Oleomonas cavernae: one gene and its partner. The protein of the gene in region 1 binds, or shares a complex with, the protein of each later gene. Links are inferred from orthologs where the notes say so. Each region holds a gene or a part of one and is shown on either strand. Other genes may lie near its edges.

What was found.
Region 2: the proteins of tsaD (region 1) and tsaE are in contact, whole or in part, in a crystal structure (PDB 6N9A), measured with the Thermotoga maritima proteins. The link is inferred for Oleomonas cavernae from one-to-one orthologs. Residues at the interface, in WP_004082750.1 of Thermotoga maritima: Cys10, Asp11, Arg49, His50, Leu82, Gly84, Gly135, Gly136, Glu154, Thr155, Leu156, Asp157, Asp158, Ser159, Glu162, Asp165, Lys166, Arg169, Leu170, Tyr175, Lys213, Thr214, Leu217, Tyr218, Gln221, Arg222, Asn324; in WP_004082108.1 of Thermotoga maritima: Leu37, Gly38, Lys46, Lys57, Val59, Lys60, Ser61, Thr63, Phe64, Thr65, Leu66, Met67, Val69, Pro71, Tyr82, Arg83, Leu84, Asp86, Asp88, Phe89, Asp93, Ile128, Asp130, Glu131, Arg134.

What each region holds. Positions count from the first base shown.
Region 1 is NZ_QYUK01000011.1:4,124,376-4,134,683, forward strand. Bases 3,466-6,284 are described here. They hold tsaD (tRNA (adenosine(37)-N6)-threonylcarbamoyltransferase complex transferase subunit TsaD), read left to right. Parts: upstream 3,466-4,261; coding sequence 4,262-5,308; downstream 5,309-6,284. Other genes in these bases: hemC (hydroxymethylbilane synthase), read right to left, coding at 3,466-4,183; D3874_RS31710 (aminotransferase class III-fold pyridoxal phosphate-dependent enzyme), read right to left, coding at 5,322-5,945. Outside these bases: D3874_RS28835 (hypothetical protein), read right to left, coding at 1-196; D3874_RS23785 (heme biosynthesis HemY N-terminal domain-containing protein), read right to left, coding at 400-1,125; D3874_RS30835 (COG4223 family protein), read right to left, coding at 1,119-2,576; more of hemC, read right to left, coding at 3,278-3,465; D3874_RS23810 (helix-turn-helix domain-containing protein), read right to left, coding at 6,930-7,316; D3874_RS23815 (phytanoyl-CoA dioxygenase family protein), read left to right, coding at 7,526-8,599; D3874_RS23820 (hypothetical protein), read right to left, coding at 8,609-8,881; D3874_RS23825 (NAD-glutamate dehydrogenase), read left to right, coding at 9,054-10,308.
Region 2 is NZ_QYUK01000016.1:259,920-270,215, forward strand. Bases 5,197-8,003 are described here. They hold tsaE (tRNA (adenosine(37)-N6)-threonylcarbamoyltransferase complex ATPase subunit type 1 TsaE), read left to right. Parts: upstream 5,197-6,278; coding sequence 6,279-6,728; downstream 6,729-8,003. Other genes in these bases: D3874_RS26505 (ABC transporter permease), read right to left, coding at 5,197-5,702; D3874_RS31400 (phosphotransferase), read left to right, coding at 6,725-7,162; D3874_RS31405 (phosphotransferase), read left to right, coding at 7,159-7,446; D3874_RS30930 (hypothetical protein), read left to right, coding at 7,353-7,784; D3874_RS26525 (nucleotidyltransferase family protein), read left to right, coding at 7,781-8,003. Also shown: D3874_RS26490 (urea amidolyase associated protein UAAP2), read right to left, coding at 2,554-3,207; D3874_RS26495 (urea amidolyase associated protein UAAP1), read right to left, coding at 3,218-4,027; D3874_RS26500 (ABC transporter ATP-binding protein), read right to left, coding at 4,024-4,884; more of D3874_RS26505, read right to left, coding at 4,881-5,196; more of D3874_RS26525, read left to right, coding at 8,004-8,527; double-strand break repair protein AddB, read left to right, coding at 8,511-10,296. UniProt on the Escherichia coli protein: Required for the formation of a threonylcarbamoyl group on adenosine at position 37 (t(6)A37) in tRNAs that read codons beginning with adenine.

The DNA of each region.
Region 1 (10,308 bases):
AACGGCAGGCGGGGCAATGCGGCGTCCATTGCGGCGGCGTGTGATTGCAGGCATCGCAGTACCAGCGCGGCTCGGCCTCGCCGGTATTGGCCTTCTCGTGCCATTCGGCGGCGCGGCGCTCATCGCCCTTCTCGCGGCGTTCCAGCTCGGCCAGCAGGTCGAAGGTGCGCCTCGTGGCCTCGCCCGCGTCGATCATCGCGGTCAGGGCGGTACGGGCCGCGTGCCAGTCGCGCCGGACCAGGGCTTGCTCGGCCTTGAGCAGGCGGCTTTCCCGGCTATCGCCGTTGGCCGCCAGGCGTTCCAGCCGCCGGGCCTTGTCCTCGGGCGCCTCCTCGGCGACGAGGTCGCCGTAGGCGGCCGCCAGTTCGGGATGGGGCGCCTCGCCCCAGGCCGCCTCGATCAGCTTCTCGGCCCGCCGGACCTTGCCGCTGCCGGCCAGCAGGCGGGCCAGGCGGGCGGTGGCAGGCGCGAAATCGGGGCCAGCGTGTGGGCGGTTTCCATCAGGCCCAGGGCCTCGCGATTGTCGCCCTTGGCCAGGGCTTCGTCGGCCCGGCCGATCAGCACGACCGCCCGGTTGTGCCTGCCCTGGGCATGGTCGATCAGCTTGTGGCGCACCGCGCCGACCAGGGTCTCCTCGGCCGCGTGCCATTCGCCCAGGGCCGCCTGCAGGCCGAACAGCTCGCTCGCCACCCAGGGCGCGCCCGGGCGCAGGGCCTGGGCCTCACGCGCCAGGCTCAGGGCGGTGGTGCTGTCGCCCTGGCGCTGGGCCAGCACGATCAGGCCGCGCAGGCCCAGGAAGCGGGTCTCGTCGTCGGTCAGCATCAGATTGTAGGCGCGCTCGGCGGCGGCGGTGTCGCCGTTCAACTGCGCCGCCTGGGCCGCCAGCAGGAGGGCGAGGGGCGAGCCGTCGGTCAAGCCCTCGGCGGCGATGGCCTGGCGCTTGGCATCCTTGGCGTCGCCCGCGGCGACGGCGACGAGGCCGCGCACCAGGGACAGTTCGCCCTGGCGCCGCTTGCGCCGCCGGCGCAGTTCGGCGAACAGGCGGGGGCCGCGCAGGGCCATCACGATCAGGCGCGCCAGGGCCGCCAGGATGGCCCCCAGCAGCACCAGCGCCGCGATCAGCACCCCGACCGTGGTCTCGATCCGGTAGCCCAGCCAGTCGACCGCGATGGTGCCCGGCCGATCCGCCAGCCAGGCGGCGAGCCCGGCGACGACGGCGATGGCGACGAACCAGAGGGCAACGCGAAGGGTGGCGCGCATCGCTCAGTTCGCCTCGGCAAAGCGGGCGGAAACCTCGCCATCCAGCAGTTCCACGGCACTCTCGGCGGCGAGGCGCGCCTCGGCCTGGACGCGCCAGGGTGCCAGGGCCGCGGCCGCGCCGCCCTCCAGCGCCTTGACCTCGCCCAGCGCCCCGTCGAGATCGCCGCGGGCCAGGCGCAGCTCGGCCGGGCGACGCGGGCGGCGACGTCGTTGCCTTGAACGTCACCGACCGGGCGCACCGTGACCAGGTTGCCGGCTTCGGCCAGCAGGCGGTCGACCAGATCGCCGTCGGCCGGCACGTTGCTGGCCTGGACCGCGGCCCGGGCCAGCGGGCCAAAGCCGGCGGCAAGGTCGGCGCGGGTCGGCAGGCCCTCCTTGGCATGGGCGCCCAAGGTTTCCAGCGCCTTGCCGATAGCCGGTTCGCGCAGCAGGTCCAAGGCCTCGAAATGGCCGCGCACGGTGTCCAGCGCCCCGGCATAGGGGACGCTGCCGGCGACGGCGCCGCGCAGCCGGCCGATGGCATAGACCAGCGACACGCCGCGGCCCACGGCCTTCAGGCGATCGATCTCAGCACTGACGCGCTGGGCGGTTTCGGCGCCTTGGGCCTTCAGCGCGGCCATCTCGCGCTGCAGGGCGGCGAATTCGGCCGGATCGACGGCCGGGACCGCGGGCGAAAGCTCGGCCAGTTTCGCTTCCAGCGAGGCCAAGCGGGAGGACAGGGCAGCTTCGCCGATGGTGCCGCCGCCCGGCGCCGGGGCGGGTTCGGCCGTATCGGGCGGCTGGTCGACGGCGGCGAAGGATTCTTCCAGCACGCCCTGGCGCTCGCGCAGTTCGGCGATGGCAGTGCGCAGTTCCTCGAGGGCCTCGTCCACCGGGGCGGCGGCTTCGCTCGGCAATTCGGCAACACGGCCTTCCAGGGCTTCGAGCTTGCGGTCGAGGCCGGCCACGGCACGTTCGACCGCCGACAGGCGGGTATCGTCCGCAGCGGCGGGGGCCGGGATGCTGGGGGCGGCGATCGGGGCGGTGACGGTGCCGCTGACCGCGTCGCCGTAACGGTGCCACAGGACGGCGCCGGCGCCGATCAGAACGATGGCGCCGACCCCCAGCCACAGGCTGCGGCGGAAGCCGCGGGCGGGCGGCGGGGCGACATAGGGCGCATCCAGCCGCGGCGGATCCTCCAGGGGCTTGTCGACAATCGGCGGCTCGGACCCCTCGGGCCGAGCCTGGGCGGCCGCCGGGTCCACTTCAACCTCGAGATCGACCGGATCCGGCCGCGGTTCGGGTGGGGTGCCCGGCTGGTCGGGGCGCTCGGTCATCTCATGCTCCGTCGATCAGCGCGATCAGGTCGGCTTGGGTGGGGCGGGCGGCGACCAGAACCCGGCCGAAGCCGAGGGGCGCCACCGCCGCCGCCACCGCCGCCGAAAGGCAGTAGGCCGTCCCCGTGGCCAAATCGGCACCCGCGGACCGGGCGAGGGTAACAAACGTCGCCGCGGTGCGGGGAGAGAAAAACAGAATCCCGTCAAATGCCCGTGCAGCCAGGCCTTGTGCCGCGGCGGCGGCAAGGACGTGGCAGTGACCGAATCATAAAGGGTGATGCAGTCGACGCTAAAACCGGCGCCGCGCAGCCGCCCGGCGAGGTCGCCGGCCAGGGTCGCCGCGGCGGCATGGACCAGCCGGCCGTCCCGGGGCCGCGCCGTTGCGGCAACCAGGGCGGCCAGCGCCTCGACATCGCCGTCGGCGCTGTGTACGGGCACGAAACCCAGATCGGCGGCACAGCGGGCGCTGGCATCACCCACGGCGTAGACGGGCAGGTCGCGCCGCGCCGTGGCCCGGCTCAAGGCGCGGGCACCATTGGCGCTGGTCACCAGGAAGCCCTGGACCCCCGTGGTATCGATGGCGACGCCGGGCCGGGGCACGATCTCGATCAGCGGCGCCACCAGGCAGTCATGGCCCTTGGCGCCCAGCAGCGTTGCCAGGCTGTCCGCCTCCTCGGCGCTGCGGGTGATCAGCAGGCGCATCAGCCCCGGCCGAGCAGCGCGCCGGCCCCCCGGGCCAGCAGTTCCTGCGCCGCTTGCGTGCCGATCTGTGCGGCCTGCGCGGCCAGGCCGCGCCGTTCGACGGTCAGGTGGGCGCTGCCGTCGGGGGCGAGGGTTTCGCCCAGGAAATGCAGGCCGCCGGCGCCGTCGAGACGGGCGAGGCCGGCGATCGGCGTGCGGCAGGAACCGTCCAGCCCGCGCAGGAAGGCCCGCTCGCAGGCCGCCACCGCCGCGCTGGGGGCGTGGTTCAAGGGGGCGAGCAGGGCGGCGGCGCGATGATCGTCGCTGCGCCGCTGGATGCCGATGATGCCCTGGGCAATGGCCGGCAGCATGACCTCGGGTTCGATCACGGCGTCGGCACGGTCGGCCAACCCCAAGCGCTTCAGGCCGGCCAGGGCCAGGAAGGTGGCGTCGAAGGCCCCTTCGGCGATACGGGCCAGCCTCGTGCCGACATTGCCGCGCAGGGAGGAGACGACCAGATCGGGCCGGCGCAGCCTGACCTGGGCACCCCGGCGCAGCGAGGCGCTGCCCACCCGGGCGCCCGGCTTCAAGGCGTCCAGGCTGGCGGCGCCGATCAGGGCGTCGCGCGGGTCTTCCCGCTCCAGGAAACAGTCGATGGTCAGCGTGCGCGGGGGCATGGTCGCCACGTCCTTCATCGAATGCACGGCGACGTCGACCGAGCCGGCCAGCAGGGCTTCCTCGATCTCCTTGGTGAACAGGCCCTTGCCGCCGATTTCCGCCAGCGGGCGGTCCTGCACCTTGTCGCCCGTGGTCTTGATGATCACGATCTCGACCGTGCCGAGGCCCGGATGGCTGGCAATCAGCAGGTCGCGCACCATATTGGCCTGAGCCAGGGCGAGCGGGCTGCCGCGGGTACCGATTTTCAAGGCTGCTTGCAAGGGACATGGTTCCGGTGTTACCGCACGCCACATAACATTCTGTCAGGTGCCATGGAAACCCCTGGAATGGCCGCACCCCTTCTGGTGCTGGGCCTCGAGACTTCCTGCGACGAGACCGCGGCGGCGGTGGTCGACGGTGACAAGCGCATTCGCTCCAACGTGGTGCTGTCGCAGCTCGACGATCACCGCGCCTATGGCGGGGTCGTGCCCGAAATCGCCGCGCGCGCCCATGTCAGCCACCTGGACCGCCTGATTCGCCGCGCCCTGGACGAGGCGGGGGTGGGTCTGGGCGACCTCTCGGCGATCGCCGCGACCGCCGGGCCTGGCCTGATCGGCGGCGTCATCGTCGGCCTGACCACCGCCAAGGCCCTGGCCCTGGGTGCTGGCAAGCCGCTGATTGGGGTCAATCACCTGGAAGGCCATGCCCTGACCCCGCGCCTGGTCGCCGATGTGCCCTTCCCCTATCTGCTGCTGCTGGTCTCGGGCGGGCACTGCCAGTTGCTGGCGGTGGAGGGCGTCGGCCGCTATCGCCGGCTGGGCACCACCATCGACGACGCGGTGGGCGAAGCCTTCGACAAGACGGCGAAACTCTTGAACCTCGGCTATCCCGGCGGCCCGGCGGTGGAAGCGACAGCCAAGGCGGGCGATCCCTCGCGTTTCACCCTGCCCCGGCCGATGATCGGCCGGCCCGGCTGCGATTTCTCCTTCTCAGGCCTCAAGACCGCGGTGCGGGACCTGGCCGCCAGCCTGCCCAAGCCGCTGTCCGACCGGGACAAGGCCGACATCGCCGCCGCCTTCCAGCAGGTGGTGGGCGCCGTCATGGTCGACCGCACGCGCCGGGCCCTGGCCCTGATGCCGGCCGGCGCACCCCTGGTGGTGGCCGGCGGCGTCGCCGCCAATGTCCATCTGCGCACCCGCCTCGAAGCGCTGGCGGCCAGCCACGGCACCGCCTTCATCGCCCCGCCGATCCGCCTGTGTACCGACAACGCGGCGATGATCGCCTGGGCCGGCCTCGAACATTTCCGCCTGGGCCGCAGCGATCCCCTGGACCTGAAACCCCGCGCCCGCTGGCCCCTCGACGCCGCTGCCGCGGCGCCGGGGGCCAAGGCCTGAGGCCGGGCAACCGCTAGCGACCCAGGTCCTGGGCGGTGAGGTCCAGGCACTTGGCCGCCATCGAAACCAGGTCGTCGATCTGCGCCTTGGTGATCGACAGGGGCGGCGCCAGCACCATGACGTCGCGGCAGGCCCGCATCACCAGGCCGTTGGCGAAGCAATGGTTGCGGCAGGTCAGGCCGACGTTGCGCTTGGGGTCGAAGAAGGCGCGGCTGGGCTTGTGCTCGACCAGTTCCATGGCCGCGATCATGCCAACGCCGCGCACCTCGCCCACCAGCCGGTGGTCGGCGAGGGTCGCCAGGCGTTCCTGGAAATAGGCGCCGATCTCGCCGCCCGCGGCGTCGACCAGATGCTCCTCCTCCATGATCTCGATATTGCGCAGGGCGACGGCGGCGGCGACGGGGTGGCCGGAATAGGTGAAGCCGTGGGCCAGATCCTCGCCCGCGGTGCGGAAGGCGTCCGAGACCCGCCCCCCATCATGATCCCGGCCATTGGGATGTAGCCCGAGGTCAGGCCCTTGGCCATGGTCATGAAGTCGGGCTCGATGCCGAAGGTCTGGCTGCCGAACCAGTTGCCGGTCCGCCCGAAGCCGCAGATCACCTCGTCGGCAATCACCAGCACGTCGTACCGGCGGCAGATGCGCATGATCTCGGGCCAGTAGGTGCCGGGCGGAATGATCACGCCGCCGGCGCCCTGGATCGGCTCGCCGATGAAGGCGCCCACATTTTCAGGCCCCAGTTCCAGGATCTTGCGCTCGACCGCGCGGGCCGCCTTCAGGCCGAATTCGTCGGGGCTCAGGTTGCCGCCATGGGCATACCAATAGGGCGCCTCGACATGGACCACGCCGGGCAGGGGCAGGTCGAACTGCTGATACATGCCGCCCAGGCTGGAGAGCGACGCCGACTGCACCGTGACGCCGTGGTAGGCATACTGCCGGCTGATGATGGTCTTCTTCTTGGGTTTGCCCTGCAGGTTCCAGAAATAGCGCACCAGCTTGGCGATCGAATCATTCGCCTCGGAGCCGGAGCCGGCATAGGTGACCATGTCCATGCCCGCGGGCGCGATCTGGGCCAGTTTCTCGCTGAGCGCCACCACCGGCGGGTGGGTGGTCTGGAAGAAGGTGTTGTAATAGGGCAGTTCCAGCATCTGCTGCTGTGCCACATGGGCCAGTTCCGGCCGGCCGTAGCCGACGTTCACGCACCACAGGCCCGACATGCCGTCGAGCAGCTTGTTGCCTTCGGAATCCCACAGGTGGACGCCCGACGCCTTGGTGATCACCCGGGCGCCCTTGGCGGCCAGGCCGGCGTGATCGGTGAAGGGGTGTAGATGGTGGCGGGCGTCGCTTTCCTGCCAGGCTTTGGTGGAATTGCGCAAGGGTTGAACGGTCATGATGATCGGCCTCGTCGGGTAAGAAATACAAGATGACGACAAGTGGCCCGCGCCGGCGGATGCCGGGCGGCCAGGACGATCAATAGGGCGGTGTGTAACCGATGCGGGCGCAATGAATCAGCAGCACGCGCTTGCGCGTGAGAGAGCTTGCGGAGCGGCGGATCGTGGCCATGCGGCCACTATAGCGCAAGCTGCCCGCCCCCCGGAAGGGGCGGCGGCAGCGTTCGTCGAATCAATCCTCGGCCGGAACCTCGCGGCCCAGGGTGCGGAGAAGCTCGATCACCTTGCGGCGCACGGCATCGTCGTCGATCGAGTAATAGGCGCGCACCAGGTTGATGGTCTCGGCCCGGGACATCATGTCGAGATCGCCCGAATCGGAATCCCGCTTGGCACCTTCGACACCATCAAAGAAAAACGAGATCGGCACATCCAGCACTTCGGCCATCTTGTGCAGCTTGGACGCCGAAATGCGATTGGTGCCCTTTTCATATTTCTGGACCTGCTGGAAAGTAAGGTCCAGAGCATTACCCAGTTCGGTCTGGCTGAAGCCGAGAAGTTGACGGCGCAGCTTGACCCGCGCACCAACATGAATGTCGACCGGGTTTGCCTTGGTTGGCATCGAGTATTCTCCTTGAGTTCCTTCGGCGCCGGCTTTGGCTGTCACACCACGCAAGCCACCAACAAACTGCCAAAAATGACGCCCCCACACGATAGCTAGCATGCCATGATCATATTGCAAATAGTATCAAGAATTGACTCCACTTCCTTGCGTTGCGGTCCCGGATGCGCATTTTGTTGCCGCACACCGACAATTTTCCCGTTTGTGCCATGACCCAGATCAACCCTGAGACAACACGTCGCATCCGCACAATCCTGCGGTTGCCGGTCGATATCCTGGCGCTGGGCACCGGCGCCAAGTCGTTTATTGGGAATGCGGCAATCGGCAGCGTGCTCCTGAACCGCCTGGGCCTTCATGTCGTGCGCCTGATTCTCGCCGATCGAATCATGTGGCTGCGCCGCGCCATGCTCGCCCCGCTGGTAGGGGCGGCCGATCGGCGGGCCTTCCAACGTGACGGCTTCATCCTGAAGGGCGATTTCCTGCCGGCCGAGGCCTTCGCCGCGCTGGAGGCCGAGGTTCGCGCCCTGCGCGCGCCGGGCCGGGAATGTCACCAGGGCGACACCATCACCCACCGCATCCTGCTCGACGGTGAGGCGCTGGCCCGGCTGCCGGCCACCGCCGCCCTGCTGCGGGACCGCCGCTACCGCCGCCTGCTGGGCTATGTCGCCGGGCGCCTGCGGGTGCCGGGCCAGTGGGTGCAGACCATCCGCACCGGCGTGCTGCCCGGCCAGCCCGACCCGCAGCGCAACCTGCATGCCGACACCTTCCAGCCGACCATGAAGGCCTGGCTGTTCCTCGACGACGTCGACACGCGCAACGGCCCGTTCACCTACGTGCCCGGGTCGCACCGGCTGACCCTTAAGCGCATGGCCTGGGAATGGCGGCGCAGCATCGCGGCCTCGACCTTGGCCGATCGCTATTCCGCCAAGGGTTCGTTCCGGGCGCAGGAAGATGAATTGGCGGCCCTAGGCCTGCCGCCGCCCAAAGCCTTCGCGGTCAGGCGCAACACCCTGGTGGTGGCCGATACCCGCGGCCTGCATCGCCGGGGCGAGGCCACCGACCGGCCGGCCAGCCGGCTGGAAATCTGGTCGATGGCCCGCACCAATCCTTTCAACCCGCTGCCCGGCCTGCCCTTCCGCTTCCTCGACCGGATCGAACTGGCCGCCTATCGGGGCTGGCTCGCGCTCCTGGACCGGCGCGCGCAAAAGCGCGGCAGCCAGCCCATGTGGCGGGCGGTGCCGCCCGGGGGTGACGGGGCCGTGGGTGACGAGGCCGGCGACTAGGCGGCAGGCTCAGTCGGGTGCCACCACTTCCTGCTCGCTGACAAAGGGTTCGATCCGCACCACGCCGGCGGCGGCCAGCGCGATCCGGCGCAGGGGGGCCTGGCGAATCGCCCCGTCGGGGCCGCGCTGGGCCGCGTATTGCCAGACCACGACATGGCCCGCGGCGAACAGGCGGGCAGCCAGCGTATCGAGCGGGATCCCGTGGATGGGCTCGGACGCGGCCTCGGCCGGCACGCCGATCACGACCTCGTCCCGCGCCGTGACAACCTTGAACAGATTCATGATCGGTCCCATCCCTTGGCCGTTTGCCGCAGTCTAGTCCTCAAACCCGGCTTTAGAAATCGCCCGCCGAATTCGGCCCTGACGCAACGTCAGCCGCCCTGATCGGCCTTGGCCCCGCCATGATGCTCGGCTAGGCTCCGGCCAACCGAGGGCACAAGCGGGGCACATAATCATGGGCGAAAGCAAGGCGGCGCAGGCGCGGCGCGACCAGATGACGGCGCTGATCGACCATGTCCGCGAGCGAATGGGCGACCGGGCCGAGGCGATCGTGCCCATGGTCGAGCGCTACTTCGACCGCCTGGCCACCGACGACCTGACCGCCCGCACCCCCGATGCCCTGTTCGGGACCGCCCTGGGCCATTGGCGTTTCGCCGAGGAGCGCCTGCCCGGCCATCACAAGGTGCGCGTCTTCAATCCAAGGCTCGACGTCCACGGCTGGCAAAGCGCCCATACCGTGGTCGAGACCGTCACCGACGACATGCCCTTTCTGGTCGATTCGATCGCCGCCGAACTGGCCCGCCAGGGCCGCGGCGTACACCTGATCGCCCATCCGGTGCTGGCGGTCGAGCGGCGCGCCGACGGCAGCCGCGGCGCCCTGCTGGCCCCGGACGCGCCCGGCGCTGTGCTCGAATCGATGATCCATATCGAAATCGACGAGGATGGCGACGCCGCCTCGCGCGATGCCCTGGCGGCCACCCTGGACAAGATCCTGGGCGACGTGCGGGCGGCGGTCGAAGACTGGCGGGCCATGCGGGCGCTGCTCGAATCGGCGATCGCCGGCCTCGCCGCCGCGCCCGAGGACGAGGCCCAGCGCGCCGAATACGGCGAATTCCTGCGCTGGCTGGCGGCCGACAATTTCGTCCTGCTGGGGGCCCGCGACTATGTCGTCAAGGATGGGGCGCTGGTCCAGGCGGCCGGCCTGGGCCTGCTGCGCGATGCCGATCGCCACGGCATGGGGCGCCAGGACCTGACCGGCGGGATTCACCAGGTCCTGGACCTGCCCGATTCCCTGATCATCACCAAGGCCAACATCGAATCGACCGTGCATCGCCGGGCGGTGATGGATTTCGTCGGCGTGAAGCAGTTCGATGCCGCGGGCGCAGCCGTGGGCGAGCGCCGCTTCTACGGCCTGTTCACCTCGACCGCCTATCAGTTGCGGCCGCGCGATATCCCGCTGCTGCGCGGCAAGGTCGCCCGCGTCGTCGCCCGGGCCGGCTTCGCCCCGGGCAGCCACGACGGCAAAGCCCTGGTCAATGCCCTGGAAAACTATCCCCGCGACGAGCTGTTCCAGCTTTCCGAGGACGAGCTGTCCGGCATCGCCCTGGGCATCCTGCGCCTGGAGGAGCGGCCGCGCACCGGCCTGTTCCTGCGCGTCGATCCCTTCGGGCGCTGGATCTCGGCCCTGGTCTACCTGCCGCGCGACCGCT
Region 2 (10,296 bases), on another replicon or contig:
AGGCCCGCCTCGATCTCCTGCAGGATCGCCAGCAGGCGCCTGGTCGGCAGGGCGCGGCTGTCGTAATGGATCTGCAGCGAGCGGATGCCCGGCGTCAGGTCGATGATCGCCGGCAATCGTGCCGCCTTGACCGCCTCCATCAGCAGGTGCACGCGCAGACGGAGCGCAATGTCCAGCACCATGGCACCGTATTCGACCAGCAGGTCGTCGTCGCCGGCCCGGCGATAGACCACCGGCACCGGGCCATGATCGAGATGGCCCAGGATCGGGCTGCCGGCATCCGTCGCCTTGGTGACGATCGCCGGCAGCGGATGGTCGTGGGGCACGAAGCGGACCTTGTCGCCCGGCTTCAACTGGCCGGCCTTCCACAATTCGTCGCGGGCGATCACCGCCGGGCAGACGAAGCCGCCCAGGCTAGGGCCGTCTGGCCCTAAGATGATCGGCATGTCGCCGGTGAAGTCGATGGCGCCGACGGCATAGGCATTGTCGTGGATGTTGGACGGGTGCAGCCCCGCCTCGCCGCCGTCGGCCCGGGCCCAGCGCGGTTGCGGCCCGATCAGGCGCACGCCGGTGCGCGCACTGTTGAAATGGACCTCATAGGTCGCATTGAACAGGTCGACGATGTCGGCTTCGCTAAAGAAATCCGGCGCGCCGTGCGGGCCGTAGAGCACGCCGATGCTCCATTCCCGGGTGATCGGGGGAATGATCGGCGCCGTCTCGGCCTCGCCCGCCGGCACTTGGCCGATGTGCAGGGTCTCGCCGGCCTTCAGCACGCCGGTGCCCTGGCCGCCGAACTTGCCCAGCGAGAAGCACGCCTGGGATCCCAGAAAGCGCGGCCCGTCGATGCCGCCGCGCACGGCCAGATAGGTCCGCTGCCCCGCCCCGGCGATGGTGCCCAGGGACAGGGTCTGGCCCGGGGCGATCTCGATGGGCACATAGAAATCGACCGGCCGGCCGTCCAGGCTGGCCGGCATGACCGCCCCGGCCAGCGCCACCACGGCGCGCCCATGGAATTTCAGGGTGGGACCGGCCATGGTGCATTCCAGGCCGGCCGCACCTTCCGCGTTGCCCAGGATCCGGTTGGCCAGGCGGAACGAGCGGTCGTCGAACGGGCCTGACGGCGGCACACCCACATCCCACAGGCCCAGGCGCCCGGGCCAGTCCTGCACGCTGGTCTGCGGCCCGGCGATCAGCACCTCGATCGTGGTCGGCGTGTAGCTGAACTCCTTCAGCGCGGCGGTCGAAACCTGGGCCGAGGCGAACAGGTCGGAACCGATGATGGCCCGCAGATAGGCGAGATTGGTCTCGATGCCCCACACCCTGGTGTCGGCCAGCGCCCGGCCCAGCTTGCCGATGGCCTGTGCGCGGGTCTCGCCGGCGGCGATCACCTTGGCCAGCATGGGATCGTAGAACGGCGTCACCTCGGTCCCCGTCTCGACCCAGGTATCGACCCGGATCCCCTCGGGGAAGGAGACTTCCGTCAGGCGCCCGGTCTGGGGCCGGAAATCGGCCTGGGGGTTTTCGGCATAGAGGCGCACCTCGACCGCGGCGCCCTGGGGCACCAGGCTCTCCTGCGCGGGCAGAACCAGGTCGCCCGCGGCCTGGGCGATCATCCATTCGACCAGGTCGATGCCGAACACCGCCTCGGTCACCGGGTGTTCCACCTGCAGGCGGGTGTTCACCTCCAAAAAGTAAAAATCGTCGCGCGCCACGTCGTAGATGAACTCGACCGTGCCGGCGGATTCGTAGGCGACCGACTGGCCCAGCGCGATCGCCGCCTGGTGCAGGCGGGCACGCAAATCGTCGGACAGGCCCGGTGCCGGCGTCTCCTCGACCACCTTCTGGTTACGCCGCTGGAGCGAGCAGTCGCGCTCGCCCAGCGCCACCACCCGGCCCTTGCCGTCGCCGAAGATCTGCACCTCGACATGGCGGGCCAGGGCGACGAAGCGCTCGATATAGACCCTGGCGTCGCCGAAGCTGGACGCGGCCATGCGCTGCACCGCCTCGAAGCGGGCGGTGAGCTCGGCCGCGTCATGGCACAGGGACATGCCGATGCCCCCGCCGCCGGCCGTGCTCTTCAGCATGACCGGATAGCCGATCGCCTCGGCCGCCGTCACCGCTTCCCCGGCACTGGCGAGAATGTCGCTGCCCGGCAGCAACGGCACGCCGGACGCCTTGGCCAGGGCGCGCGCGGTGTGCTTCAGGCCGAACTCGCGCAGGTGCTCAGGCCGCGGCCCGATGAAACGGATGCCCGCGGCGGCCAAGGCCTGCGCAAAGGCCCCATTCTCGGAGAGGAAGCCATAGCCGGGATGCACCGCCTGGGCGCCGGTCGCCTGGCAGGCCTCGATGATGGCCTGCCAGCGCAGATAGCTTTCCTTAGGCGCGGCGGGGCCGATATGAACGGCCTCGTCGGCCGCCAGGACGGGCACGCTGAAGCGATCGGCATCCGAATAGACGGCAACCGTCGCGACCCCCAGTTTCTTGGCCGTGCGGATGACCCGGGCGGCGATCTCGCCCCGGTTGGCAATCAGGATTTTCTGGAACATCGGGGCGTCACGCAGCCTCCCCGTTCCAGATGAGAATCCGCACCGGCGTGGGATCGAAGCCATTGCAGGGATTGTTCACCTGCGGGCAGTTGGAGATGACGCACAGCACGTCCATCGCCGCCACCATGTCGACATGGGAGCCGGGCACGGAAATGCCGTCGACGATCGCCAGCCCGCCATGGGGGTCGATCGGCACGTTCATGAAGAAATTGATGTTGGGCACGATGTCGCGCTTGGTCAGCCCGTGCTTGGCCAGCTCGACCACGAAATTCTCGCGGCAGGCATGCATGTAACGTGTGTGATGGCCAAAGCGCACGGTGTTGGCCTCGCACGAGCAGGCCCCGGCCGAGGTATCATGCCGGCCGCAACTGTCGGCCACCACGGTCAGCATGACATTGCCCTCGTTGGACATGAGCTTCGTGCCGGTGGTGACATAGGCCGAACCCTGCGCCAGCAGGGTGTCCTGCGCGCTGTAGCGTTCCGAGAAATCGGCCGCGGCATAGAACAGGGTATCGACTGCCTGGCAGCCCTCCAGGTCGACGATGCGCAGGGTCTGGCCCGCCTTCACCACATGGGACCACGGGCGGTTGGCGGGAATGGTGAAGTCATAGGCGGCAGCGGCCGGGTCGAGATCCGCCGCCGGGGTGCAGATGATGGACATGGAATTCCCCTCAGGCGAATAGCGGATCGGTATTCTCGAACCCGCGCACGGCTTCCGCCGTCGCGGTGCGGCACAGATCGTCGGCCAAGGGCGGCGCCCCCTGCCAGATCACGGCCTCGATATCCGATGGCGCATAGGCACCCGGGCTGAAGGGATGGGGGCAGTTCGACAAGGCGATCAGCAGGTTCATCTCGGCCCGCAGTTCGACGAAATCGCCCGGCTTCGTCACGCCCTCACGCCAGGTGAACTTGCCGTCCGCATCGACCGACACGGGCGAGAAGAAGCTGATCGCGGGAGCCAGATCGCGCTTGCCCAGACCGAATTTGGAGGCGGCCAGGCGCAGGTTTTCCTGGCTGTTGCGCAAGGCCCCGTCGCCGTACTTCGCGGCATTGGAGGCAGGGGTGGAACCACCCACCACCGTGTCATGGGCGCCCGAGGTGTCCTCGACGATCGAGGTCATCACCCGGCCCATGTCGGAGAACAGCACCCGGCCCTTGGGCAGCGCCGCCGTCCACTGCAGCTTCATGGTGTCGGCGCTGTTGTAGCGCTCCGACGTGTCGTCGGCATTCCACATGAAGAAGGCAACGCCGGGCGTGGCATTGGTATTGATGATGCGCAGGCGCTCGCCGCGCTTGAGCCTGGCCGTCCAGTACCAGCCGCCGGGCACGGTCTCGCGGTGGCGGATCAGGTTGGTGGTCAGGGGCGCCTCGTCCAGGGCGGTCGCCCCGGGCAGGGCCTTGGGCGCGGCCTGGTCGCCGGCGGCCTTCAGCTCGAGATAGCGGCGTCGCAACGCCTCGATTTGTCTGGCCTTGTCAGTCATGGCTTGGTGCTCCGACTATATCGCTTGGAGCGCCAGGTCGTCCCGGCCGAGCCCCGCATCGAGGGCCGGGTCGTCCCGGCCGGGGCAGGTGAAGAGATGGGCGGCATCTTGTGCGGGCTGGCCTCGCCGGCGATGCGCCGGGGCCAGACCTCGATATCCGCCTTGATGGTGGCGCCGTAGCGCGAGCCGTCCACCGGGTCCTCGCGCGGACGCTCCAGCGCGATCACCCTCGTGGCCATGCCGAAGGCTTCCGGCAGGTCGTGGGTGACCATCACCACGGTGATTTCACACTCGTTCCACAGCCGCCGCATCAGGGCATGGATCTCGCCCCTGATGCCGGGGTCGAGGGCGCCGAAGGGCTCGTCCAGCAGCAGCACCTTGGGTCTGCGGATCAGGGCCTGAGCCAGGGCCAGGCGCTGCTGCATGCCGCCCGACAATTGGGCCGGGTACTTGCGTTCGTGCTCGATCAGGCCGACCTCGTCGAGCAGGGCGCGGGCCTCGGCCACCGCCTTGGCCTTGGCCGCGCCGAACAGCCGGGCCAGGATGCCGCCGCGCTCGAACTCCAACCCCAAGAGGACATTGCCCAGCACGGTCAGGTGCGGGAACACCGAATAGCGCTGGAACACCACGCCGCGCTCGGCGGTGGGCTCGCGCGCCAGCGGCTCGCCGTCGATCAGGATCTCACCGCGGCTGGGGATGTCCTCCGACAGCAGCATGCGCAGGAAGGTGGTCTTGCCGCAGCCCGACGGGCCGACCAGGGCAACGAAGGAACGCGGCGCGATCTCCAGGTTCAGTCGCTCCAGCACCACCAGGTCGCCATATTCCTTCCAGACGTTGCGGACGGTGATCGCGCTCATGACCCGGACCTCGCCGCGGCAAACCAGGGGAACAACAGGCGTTGCAGCTGGCGCAGGCCCAGGTCCATGCAGAAGGCGAGCAGGGTGATCCAGGCGACATAGGGCAGGATCACGTCCATCGCCAGGTAGCGGCGCACCAGGAAGATGCGGTAGCCCAGGCCCGATTCCGACGCGATGGCTTCGGCCGCGATCAGGAACAGCCAGGCCGGGCCGAGCGACAGGCGCAGGCTGTCGATCAGGCGCGGCAGGATCTGGGGCAGCACCACCCGCTGGATGATGGCGAAGGTGGATGCCCCCAGGGTCTGCGCCTTGATCAGTTGCTGGCGCGGCAATTCCTCGGTGCGCAATGCCAGGTCGCGGATGATCACCGGCGCCAGGCCGATGACGATCAGGGTGATCTTCGAGACCTCGCCCAGGCCCAGCACGATGAACAGGATGGGCAGGATGGCCAGCGGCGGCACCATCGAGACCACCGCGACGAAGGAAGCGAACAGCGCCCGCACGTGGGGCAGCAGGCCGATGGCGATGCCGGCGCTGAGGCTGATCAGGGTCGAGACCAGGATCGCCGCACCCAGGCGCAACAGGCTCGCCCCGGTATCGAGCCACAGCAGCACGTCGCCCGTGCGCTGGTCTTCCTCGAAGGCCATGCGCGAGATCGCATCGCCGAAGGACGACAGGCTGGGCAGGAGCTTGTCGTTGGGATTCTCGCTCAGGCGGATCTCGGACCCGATGAGGTAGAGAATGGCCACCACCACGAAGGGCAGGGCGGCCAGCAGGGCGCGGTTCCCTGAGCTTGGCTGTCGATTGATCGCACGCATGGAACCAACCCCTTGTCGCTCGCCCAAGCCACCATCGGCCGGACCGGTTTAAGGAATTGGCGAGACCCTAGTGACGCCAATTCCTGGTCACCGAGGCCTCCCGGGCTTTTATCCCGCCGTGCATCCCCCCCGGATGTCTCCCGGCGGGACGGCAGCTCTCGGACCAGACACCGGGCAATCACCCGGCCGGAACCCTAGCCACCAAACTCTGTCCCTAAATCAGCAAGAGCCATGCCAAGAGTCAAGGCCAGGGATTTCCTTGTGCTATGCAACATAAACGGGCGCGGTGGCTGAAAATTTCGTCATCCGCCGCGGGCAATTGCCTCGTTTTTAGGCGCGTACATCAAGCGAGCATGCATGCCCCTCTCCGCCGCTTGCGGGGGAGAGGGAGGGGCCCGACGCGAAGCGGCGGGAGGGTGAGGTGGTTGCCGGGCCAAGCGCGCCCCGCGCCGCCGACCCACCTCACCCAGCCCCCTCCCCCCTGAAGGGCGGAGAGGGCTACCGTGTTGCAGGGGCCCCAGGCCTTGGGCTAAATGGCGCATGCCCTCGCCGGTACCGGATTCGGACCCTTTTCGCGTGACCATCGCCCTGCCCGACCTCGATCGGACCCTGCGGCTTGCCGCCCGCCTGGCGCCCCTAGGCCGGGCCGGCGATTGCGTCGCCCTGTGGGGCGACCTGGGCGCCGGCAAGACCGAATTCGCCCGGGGCTGGCTGCGCGCGGCCGGGGTGACCGAAGAGGTACCCAGCCCGACCTTCGCCCTGGTCCAGCCCTATGAGACGGCGCTTGGGCCGATCAGCCATTTCGACCTCTACCGCCTGGAAGGCCCCGGCGATGTCGACGAGGTCGGCTTCGAGGCGGCGCTGGACGAGGGGCTGGTGCTGGTCGAATGGCCGGACCGGCTGGGCCATCGCCTGCCGGCCGAGCGTCTCGACATCGAACTCACCCTTGATCCGGCCGGGGGGCGCCAGGCGGTGCTGACCGGCCATGGCGGCTGGGCCGCCCGTCTTGCCACGGTTGCCCCATGACCCTGCCGCTCCATCCAAACCGCCCCGCCGAGATCGAAGATTTCCTGGCCCGTACCGGCTGGGGCGATGCCCGGCGTTCGCTGCTGGCGGGCGATGCCTCGTTCCGCCGCTATGACCGGGTGGTGAAGCCCGACGGGCGCCGCGCCGTCCTGATGGACGCACCGCCACCGATGGAAAACGTCCGGCCCTTCATCGGCATGGACCGTTACCTGTGCCGCCTGGGCCTGTCGGCGCCCACCCTGCTGGCCGCGGATACGGATCTGGGCTTCCTGCTGCTGGAAGACCTGGGCGACGACAGTTTCACCAGCCTGTTGCGCGACGGCACGGCCGATCCCGTCCCGCTCTACGAGACGGCGATCGACGTGCTGGTCGACCTGCGCGGCGCGCCCGCCCCGGCAGCACCCGCTTCGTCGACGGCAGCAGCCACGTCGTGAAACCCTACGGCGCCGCCCTGTTCGCCTTCGGCCCGTCGGTCCTGATGGACTGGCACGTGCCGGCCCTGCGGCTGGGGCTGGAGCCCGAGGCCAAAGAGGCCTTCAGCGCCATCTGGGCCGACCTGTGGCGCCGCCTGCCGCGCGAACGCGAAACCGTCATGTTGCGCGACTATCATGCCGACAATCTGTTGTGGTTGCCGGAACGCAAGGGTGCGGCGCGGGTGGGTTTGCTCGATTTCCAGGACGCGACCTTGGGCCGCCCGCCTATGACCTCGTTTCCCTGATCGAAGATGCCAGGCGCGATGTCGATCCCGCCTTCGGCGCCGACCTCAAGGCCCGCTATGCCGCCGGCGCCGCCAGGCGCGACCCGCGGTTCGACCTCGCCGCCTTCGAAGCCGCCTATGCCATCCTGGGCGCCCAGCGCAACAGCCGCATCGCCGGCGTCTTCGTGCGCCTGTGGAAACGCGACGGCAAGCCGCGCTATCTCGATTACCTGCCGCGGGTCTGGCGCCACCTGGAACGCGACCTGCGCCATCCCCTGCTGGGCAATCTGCGCGCCTGGTACGATCATTACCTGCCCGGCGAGGATCTGCGCGCCGGCATCCGGAAATTCGCGGCATGAGCCCCCCCAACACCGACAAACCGATCGATACCGCCATGGTGCTGGCCGCCGGCCTGGGCAAGCGCATGCGCCCGCTGACCGACCGGGTGCCCAAGCCCCTGGTCGAGGTCGCCGGCTACAGCCTGCTGGACCGCCTGCTCGACCGGCTGGACGAGGCCGGGATCACCCGCGCGGTGGTCAACGTCCATCACCTGGCCGACCAGATCGAGGCCCGGCTGGAAAAGCGCCGCGCCGCCGGTGCGGGGCCGGCGACGATCGTGTCCGACGAGCGCGATGCCCTGCTGGAGACCGGCGGCGGTGTTGCCCGCGCCCTGTCGCTGCTGGGAGATGCGCCCTTCGTCATCGTCAATGCCGACACGCTGTGGCGCCAGGGCATGGTCGAGCCGATCAAGGCCATGATAGCCGCTTTCGATCCGGCGCAGATGGACACCCTGCTGCTGCTGGCGCCCACGGTGACGGCGGTCGGCCTCGAGGGCATCGGCGACTTCCTGATGGAGGCCGACGGCCGCCTGGCCCGCCGGCCCGAGGCGCGGGTGGCGCCCTTCGTCTATGCCGGCTGCGCCATCATGACCCCGGCCGCCTTCGCCGACGTGCCCAAGGGCGCCTTCTCGCTGAACCTGCTGTGGGACCGGGCGATCGAGGCCGAACGCCTGTACGGCCTGCGCCTGGACGGCCAGTTCCTTCATGTCGGCACCATCCCGGCGATCGCCGAGGCCGAGGCCGCCCTTGTCGACATCGGCTGAGCCGCTCTCCCTTGGCGATCTGGCGCCGGTCACCGGCGCCCCCAGACTGTTCACCATCCCGCCCGGCACCTCCTTCGTCGATGCCCTGGCGCAGCACCTGCTGGACAAGGCGGCGAGCGATCCCATGGATCTCGCCGCCACGCTGATCCTGGTGCCCACGAGGCGCGCCGCCCGCTCGCTACGCGAGGCCTTCCTGCGCCGGTCCAGGGGGCGCGCCGTGCTGCTGCCGCGCATGCGCCCGCTGGGCGATGCCGACGAGGAGGAATTGGGGCTGAACGCCAGCGAGGGCGTGCTGGACCTGCCCCCGGCGATCGACCCCTTGACGCGGAAATTCCTGCTGGCCCGCCTGGTCATGGGCTGGTGGCAGGCGCGGGGCGAGGCGGCGGATGTGGGCGCGGCCCTGGCCCATGCCGGCGAACTGGCCCGCCTGATCGACGAGGTGGAAACCGAGGGGGCGGACTGGGCCCGGCTCGACACCATCGTGCCCGATGCCCTGGCCCAGCACTGGCAGGCGACGCTCGATTTCCTCAAACTCGCCGCGCGCGACTACTGGCCGGCGCTGCGCGAGGCCCATGGCGCCATGGACCCCGCCGCCCGGCGCAACCAGTTGATCCTGCTCCAGGCGGAAGCCTGGCGTGCGGCCCCGCCGCAACAGCCGGTGATCGTGGCCGGTTCCACCGGCTCGATACCGGCGACCGCCCACCTGATGAGCGTGGTCGCCCGCCTGCCCCAGGGCGCCATCGTGTTGCCGGGCATCGACCTGGCCATGGACGTGGCGACCTGGGACCAGCTCGATCCCACCCACCCGCAATGGACCCTGCGCGAATTGCTGGGGCGCCTGCGGGCGACCCGCGACGATGTCGGCGCCTGGCCTGGCGGCCCGGCAGCACCGCCGTCGCCCCGCGCCGCCCTTCTGGCGGAAGCGCTGGCCCCCGCGCAGACCACCGAACGCTGGTCGCAGACGGCGCGGCAACTGGACCTGGAGGCAGGCCTGGCCGGCATCACCCGGATCGAGGCGCCCGACAGCCCGGCCGAGGCCCGCGCCATCGCCCTGGTGATGCGTGAGGTGCTGGAGACGCCGGCCGCCACCGCCATGCTGGTGACGCCCGACCGCAACTTAGCCCGCCGGGTCGCCGCCGAATTGTCGCGCTGGAAGATCGAAATCGACGACAGCGCCGGCGTGCCCCTGGCGGCCACCGTGCCCGGCGCCTTCCTGCGCCTGGTCTTGAGGATGGCGAGCGCGGATTTCGCGCCCCTGGAACTGCTCGCCTGCCTGAAGCATCCGCTGGCGGCGGCCGGGCGCGAGCGTCCCGCCTTTCTGCGCCGGTTGCGCCGCATCGAAATCACGCGCCTGCGCGGCCCTCGCCCGGCGGCCGGGCTCGACGCCTTGCGCCATCTGCTGGCCGACCTCAAGAGTGCCGACGACCTGCTCGATCTCGTCGACCGGGTGGCTGCCGCCTGTGCCCCCTTGAGCAAGGCCTTGCGGACGCCCGGCGAAATCGACCTCGGACAGTTGGTAACCGCCCATGTCGCCACAGCGGAAGCCCTGGCCGCGCGGCCCGGCCTGTCGGGGGAAGCAGCCCTGTGGAAGGGCGAGGCCGGCGAGGCGGCGGCGGGCCTGGTCCAGGATCTGGTCGCGGCCGCGGGCACGCTGGGCAGTGTTCGGGCCGGCGACTATCCGGGCCTGTTCGACACACTCGCAGGCGGCATCATGGTCCGCCCGCGCTACGGCCTGCACCCGCGCCTGCACATCCTGGGGCCGCTGGAAG